One region of the Kitasatospora sp. NPDC090308 genome, then DNA from elsewhere that is predicted to be linked to it. Evidence: riboswitches for the same ligand, from Rfam matches in the RefSeq annotation. Region 1 holds a riboswitch; the other holds the start of a gene.

Evidence for each region. A riboswitch is a leader RNA that binds a small molecule or an ion and turns the genes downstream of it on or off. The one in region 1 is predicted to bind glycine.
Region 2: another riboswitch for glycine. It lies ahead of gcvP (aminomethyl-transferring glycine dehydrogenase); the one in region 1 lies ahead of gcvT (glycine cleavage system aminomethyltransferase GcvT).

What each region holds. Positions count from the first base shown of each region.
Region 1 covers NZ_JBIVXY010000002.1:783,061-786,459, reverse strand. Annotated here, with positions in the region: gene ACIQVD_RS07465 (enhanced serine sensitivity protein SseB C-terminal domain-containing protein) at 1-163, opposite strand, end outside; gene ACIQVD_RS07460 (enhanced serine sensitivity protein SseB) at 280-1,047, opposite strand; glycine riboswitch at 1,269-1,374, shown strand; gene gcvT (glycine cleavage system aminomethyltransferase GcvT) at 1,526-2,644, shown strand; gene gcvH (glycine cleavage system protein GcvH) at 2,747-3,121, shown strand; gene glyA (serine hydroxymethyltransferase) at 3,138-3,399, shown strand, end outside.
Region 2 covers NZ_JBIVXY010000005.1:557,437-560,835, forward strand. Annotated here, with positions in the region: gene gcvP (aminomethyl-transferring glycine dehydrogenase) at 1-2,094, opposite strand, end outside; glycine riboswitch at 2,314-2,420, opposite strand; gene ACIQVD_RS15770 (PRC and DUF2382 domain-containing protein) at 2,610-3,399, shown strand, end outside.

The DNA of each region.
Region 1 (3,399 bases):
CGTACTGGGCGTCCGGACTGCCGGGGCTGCCGTGCCAGAGCAGCATCCAGACCTGCCCGCCGGCCAGGGCCCGCAGCAGCCCCTCGTACGCCTCCCAGCGCTCCGGCGCGACTGCTGCGAGGGCGCGTTCGACCGCCCCCGGGTCGCCGGCTGCTCCCGTCACGTCGCCGCCTACTCTCTTCGTCCGTTCCGCCGTGCTCCGGTGTTCCGGGCAACCCTATGGGGCGCACCCGACAGCCGTCATGCCGCCGTGCCCCGCGCGGCGGACCGGGGCCGCCGTCACGGCCGCACGTAGAAGGGCTGTACCCGCCCCAGCATCCAGTCCACCACCGGATCGGCGACCAGGTCGAGCAGCACCAGGTGGACGCCCCAGCCGGGCGGGGCGGTTCCGAGCGCCCGGCCCAGCGCGGTGTTCACCTCGGCCGGGTCGGCGGGGGCCGCCGGGTCCAGCTGCACGCCGACGTACAGCAGGGTCGGCTCGCCCTCCACCCGGGCCAGCGCCCGACGCGCCGTCAGGACGCCGGGCAGCGCGACGAGTTCGCCGGTCGCGGCGGCCAGGAAGGCGAACGGCTCCTGGTGCGGCTCGGGCTCCTTGAGGGCCACCCGGGCACCCTCGGTCACCCCCTGCGCCTCCCACTGCTCGCCGCGCGGCCCGCGCCGCAGCTCGCCGACGCCCTCCGGCGGCACCGGGATGCCCACCGGCGCCTCCGGGTTGACCGCGACGCCGATGCCCAGCGGCAGCCCGCGGGCGAACTCCCACATCGGGGCGATCGCGAACGGGATGCCCGGGCAGTGCTGGAGGTACTGCTCCTGCGAGGAGTACACCGGGACGTACGGCGCCCCGGCCAGCTCCAGCGTCGGCAGGTCCAGCGCCTCGGCGTCCGGGGAGGTGCCGGACGGCAGCGGGATCCACACCTGGCTGCGGGCCAGCACCTCGATCACCCGGGGCGTCGCCCCGGGGTCGCCGAGCGCGGCCGTCAGCACCTGCTCCAGCTCGTTGGCCGGCCAGGGCCCGCCCTCCAGCACCCCGTCCAGCGGGAACCCCATCTCGCCCTCCACATCCGCGGTTGCGATCAGGTTAGCGGCGCGCGGCCCCGGTGCGGCGGCCCGGTGCGGCCCCGTCCGCCGCGGCCCGGTGCGGCCCCGTCCGCCGCGGCCCGGTGCGGCCCCGTCCGCCGCGGCCCGCTCCGGCCCGGTGCGGCCCCCTCTCCCGCGACCCGCCCCCGGCATGCCATGATGGGCCCGCCCACAACTTCACACCGGCCGCTCGAACCCGCGCGGGAGAGCCGGAACGGCCTGGCAACAGGCCGCGACCGGCGCCGAAGGAGCAAGTCCTCCCCGGAATCTCTCAGGCCCCCCTACCGCCCGGGCGAGGCAGATCTGGAAAGTGGACACGGCCGCGCCGTGCGCCCACCCACGGTGCAAGCCGCCATCCTGTTCAGGAGGCGGCGAAGCTCTCAGGTTCGACGACAGATGGGGGAGATTCGCCCCAGCCTGCCCGTTTCCAGATCCCGGGAGTCCTGTCGTGTCCCTCCGCCTGACCGCGCTCGACGCGCTGCACCGCTCGCTCGGCGCCACCATGACCGACTTCGCGGGCTGGGACATGCCGCTGCGCTACGGCAGCGAGCGCGAGGAGCACCTCGCGGTCCGCACGAAGGCGGGCCTGTTCGACCTCTCGCACATGGGCGAGATCACCGTCTCCGGCCCGCAGGCCGGCGAGCTGCTCGACCACGCCCTGGTCGGCTTCATCTCCGCGCTCGGCGTGCTGCGCGCCCGCTACACCATGATCTGCCGCGAGGACGGCGGCATCCTGGACGACCTGATCGTCTACCGCACCGCCGAGCACGAGTACCTGGTGGTGGCCAACGCCTCCAACGCCCAGGTGGTGCTGGACGCGCTGACCGAGCGCGCGGCCGGCTTCGACGCCGTCGTCCGCGACGACCGGGACGCCTACGCGCTGCTCGCCGTCCAGGGTCCGGAGGCGAACGGCATCCTGGCCAAGCTGACCGAAGCCGACCTGCCCGGCCTGAAGTACTACGCCCTGCTGCCCGCCACCGTGGCCGGCCGCCAGGTCTGGCTGGCCCGCACCGGCTACACCGGCGAGGACGGCTTCGAGGTGTTCTGCGCCCCGGCCGACGCCGCGCACCTGTGGACCGCGCTGACCGAGGCGGGCACCGCCGAGGGCCTGGTCCCGTGCGGCCTGTCCTGCCGCGACACGCTGCGCCTGGAGGCCGGCATGCCGCTGTACGGGCACGAGCTGTCCACCGGGCTGACCCCGTTCGACGCCGGCCTGGGCCGGGTGGTGCGCTTCGACAAGACCACCAACGACGGGCAGTTCGTCGGCCGCAAGGCGCTGGAGGAGGCCGCCGCCGCGGCCGGGTCCAACCCGCCGCGCAAGCTGGTCGGCCTGGTCTCCGAGGGCCGGCGCGTCCCGCGCGCCGAGTACGCGGTGGTGGACGCCGAGGGCGCCGTGATCGGCCGGATCACCTCCGGCGCGCCGTCCCCGACCCTGGGCAAGCCGATCGCCATCGCGTACGTGGACGCCGCGCACGCCGAGCCGGGCGGCACCGTCGCGGTGGACGTCCGCGGCAAGGCCGAGCCGGTCCGGGTGGTCGCGCTGCCGTTCTACCAGCGCGCCCGCTGACCCCGGCCTCTCCCCGTTCCCCTCCCGAGCCAGTCCTTTTCCGGTTCGTCCGCCCAGCGGACGGCCGCGCCCGCCCCTCCCGCGATCCTGGAGAATGACGCCATGAGCAACCCCACGCACCTGCAGTACACCAAGGAGCACGAGTGGCTGACCGCCGCCGTGGACGGGGTGTCGACGGTCGGCATCACCGCGCACGCGGCCGACGCCCTCGGCGACATCGTGTACGTCCAGCTCCCCGCAGTGGGTGACACCGTCACCGCGGGTGAGACCTGTGGCGAGCTCGAATCCACCAAGTCGGTCAGCGACCTCTACTCCCCCGCCACCGGCGAGGTCACCGAGGTCAACCAGGCCGTCATCGACGAGCCGGCCCTGGTCAACTCGGAGCCCTTCGAGGGCGGTTGGCTGTTCAAGGTCCGGGTCGAGGCGACCGACGAGCTGCTCGACGCCGACGGCTACACCGCCTTCACCGGCGCCTGACCGGGAGACCCCCCTGATGACGGTTCTCAACCAGTCCCTGCACGCGCTCGACCCGGAGATCGCCGCCGCGGTCGACGCCGAGCTGCACCGCCAGCAGACCACCCTGGAAATGATCGCCTCCGAGAACTTCGCCCCGGTGGCGGTCATGGAGGCCCAGGGCTCGGTGCTCACCAACAAGTACGCCGAGGGCTACCCCGGCCGCCGCTACTACGGCGGCTGCGAGCACGTCGACGTGGTCGAGCAGATCGCCATCGACCGGATCAAGGAGCTGTTCGGCG
Region 2 (3,399 bases), on a different contig from region 1:
GACGTCCGCGCCGAACTTGCCGGGCTTGGCCAGGCCGACCAGCGCGTTGAGGTTGGCGCCGTCGACGTACACCTGGCCGCCGGCCTCGTGGACGAGCTCGCAGATCCGGGTGATCTCGGTCTCGAACACGCCGTGGGTGGACGGGTAGGTGACCATCAGCACGGCCAGCTGCTCGCCGTGCTGGGCGATCTTCGCCTTCAGGTCCTCGACGTCCACGTCGCCGTCGGCCAGCGTCTTGACGACCACGACCCGCATGCCGGCCATCGCCGCCGAGGCGGCGTTGGTGCCGTGCGCGGAGGACGGGATCAGGCAGACGTCGCGCTGGGTGTCGCCGTTCGCCCGGTGGTAGGCCCGGACGGCCAGCAGGCCGGCCAGCTCGCCCTGCGAACCGGCGTTGGGCTGGATCGAGACGGCGTCGTAGCCCGTCACCTCCACCAGCTGCTGCTCCAGCTCCCGGATCAGCGTGAGGTATCCGGCCGCCTGGTCGACCGGCGCGAACGGGTGCAGCTGCCCGAACTCGGGCCAGGTGACCGGCTCCATCTCGGTGGTCGCGTTGAGCTTCATGGTGCAGGAGCCCAGCGGGATCATGCCGCGGTCGAGCGCGTAGTCGCGGTCGGAGAGCCGGCGCAGGTAGCGCAGCATGGCGGTCTCGGAGCGGTGGCTGTGGAAGACCGGGTGGGTGAGGTACTCGTCCTCGCGCAGCAGCCCGGCGGGCAGCGCGTCGGCGTCCTCGGCGATCTCGGCGCCCTCGACCCCGAACGCGGCGAACACGGCCGCCAGGTGCGCGCGGGTGGTGGTCTCGTCGCAGGACACCGACACCCGGTCGCCGTCGACCCGGTGCACGTTGACGCCGCCGGCCAGCGCCGCGGCGACGACCTGGTCGGCCCGGCCGGGCACCACGGCGGTGACGGTGTCGAAGAACGCGTCGTGGGCGAGCTCGACGCCGCCCGCGCGCAGGCCGGCGGCGAGCGCGGCGGCGTAGCGGTGGGTGCGGCGGGCGATGTCGGCGAGGCCGTCGGGGCCGTGGTAGACGGCGTACATGGAGGCCATCACGGCGAGCAGCACCTGCGCGGTGCAGATGTTGGAGGTGGCCTTCTCGCGGCGGATGTGCTGCTCGCGGGTCTGCAGGGCGAGCCGGTAGGCGCGGTTGCCGTCGGCGTCGACGGAGACGCCGACCAGGCGGCCGGGCAGGTTGCGGGCGTACTCGGCGCGCACGGCCAGGTAGCCGGCGTGCGGGCCGCCGAAGCCCATCGGGACGCCGAAGCGCTGCGAGGTGCCGCAGGCGATGTCGGCGCCGAGCTCGCCGGGCGAGCGCAGCAGGGTGAGGGCGAGCAGGTCGGCGGCGACGGCGACCACCGCGCCGAGCCCGTGCGCCTGCTCGATGACGGCCTTCGGGTCCCGGACCGCGCCGGACGCGCCGGGGTACTGGAGCAGCACGCCGAACACGCCGCGCTCGGCGATCTCGGCGGGGATGCCGTCGGACAGGTCCGCGGTGACGACCTCGACGCCGGTCGGCTCGGCGCGGGTCTCGATCACGGCGAGGGTCTGCGGCAGGGTGTCGGCGTCGACCAGGAAGACGCCGGCCTTGTTCTTGGTGACGCGCCGGGCCAGCGCCATCGCCTCGGCGGCGGCGGTGCCCTCGTCGAGCAGCGAGGAGCCGGAGGTGTCCAGGCCGGTCAGGTCGGCGACCACGGTCTGGAAGTTGAGCAGCGCCTCCAGGCGGCCCTGCGAGATCTCCGGCTGGTACGGGGTGTAGGCGGTGTACCAGGCCGGGTTCTCCAGCACGTTGCGCAGGATGACCGGCGGGGTGAAGGTGCCGTAGTAGCCGAGGCCGATCATCGAGGTGAGGACCTGGTTGCGGCCGGCCAGCTCGCGCAGTTCGGCGAGCACCTGGGCCTCGCTGCGGCCGGCGGGCAGGCCGAGCGCGGTGAGGCTGCGGATGGCGTCGGGGACGGCGGCGTCGGACAGCTCGTCCAGGGAGGCGTAGCCGACCTGGGCCAGCATCTTCTGCTGGGCGTCGCTGTCGGGGCCGATGTGGCGGTGCTCGAAGGGGCTGGCCTGCTCAAGGTCGCTGAGCGTCGGCTGGGCGTTCATGGGGGTCGGGCCTCCTGGTCGCGGACCGGCGGTGGTACGCACGCGGTCGGCGGCCGTGGGAGCGCCTGGGCGTACGAACCCGTCAGCCTCCCCCTCTGTCATCGGTACCTGAGAGCTTCGCACGTCCGGACCGCGCGGGCCCGCCCGGCTTGCACCGTCGGCGAGGGCCGGGTCGGCCGGCTCCGGTGCCGACCGTCCTGCCCTGCTTTCCAGAGTGACCTGGCCCGTTCGGTACGGATGCCTGAGAGATTCCGGGGAGGGGTTGCTCCTTCGGCGCCCCGCACCCCGCCGTTCGGGCGGTTCCGGGACTCTCCCGAGCGGGCTCGGCGGTCGCCTCCGAGGTTACCAGCGCGGGCCTCCCGTATCACCGGTGCGGCCCTGTGATCTGCCCCGGACGGCGGTGTCCGGGGTGCCGCCGTCCGTGACGTGCCGTTTGGTGTGAAGTGGCGGCCCGGCACGCTCCTCCGGCCGCCTCCGGACGGATCTTCCCAGGAGCAGCAGGACTGGAGGACAGCGTGCAGACCGATATCGATCCGCGCGACCTGATCGGACACAAGGCGGTCGACCGGAACGGTGACAAGATCGGCACGGTCGACGAGGTGTACCTGGACGACGCCACCGGCGAACCGGAGTGGGCGGCCGTCCGCACGGGGATCTTCGGCCGGGACGCCTTCGTCCCGCTGACCACCAGCGAGTTCGCGGGCGACGAGCTGCGCGTCCCGTACGACAAGTCGCTGATCAAGGAGTCGCCGGACTTCGGCGTGGGCCAGCACCTCTCGCCGGCCCAGGAGCTGCAGCTGTACCGCTACTACGGGCTGGACACGGGCGGCGACGCCGGTTCGGGCCGGGCGGCGGTGGACGGCACGGCAGCGGCGACCGGGACGGCAGCGGCGGCCGGGACCGCCGGGGCGGCGGCGACCGCGAAGGAGCACCCGCGCGAGGAGCCCGCGGCGCCCGCCGCGGACCGCGACTTCGGCACCGTCGCCTCCTCCCCCACCCCGGCGCCCGCCCCCGGCGCCGCCGCCGCGGCCCCGGCCGCCCACGCCGCGGGCAGGCACCAGCAGGCCCAGCCGCAACCGCGGTCGCAGCAGCAGCAGCAGCCGTCCGCCCGGTCGGCCGCGGCAGAGCCGACCGCGCCGGTGGAGATCACCTGCCGCGAGGAGCGGATCGACATCAGCACCGAGTGGCACGAGGTGGGCACCACCCGGCTGCGCAAGTACGTGACCACCGAGCAGGTGGAGCGCCGGGTGCCGGTGGTGCGCGAGCGGGTGCGGGTGGAGCGGATCCCGGTGTCGGACGCGGAGC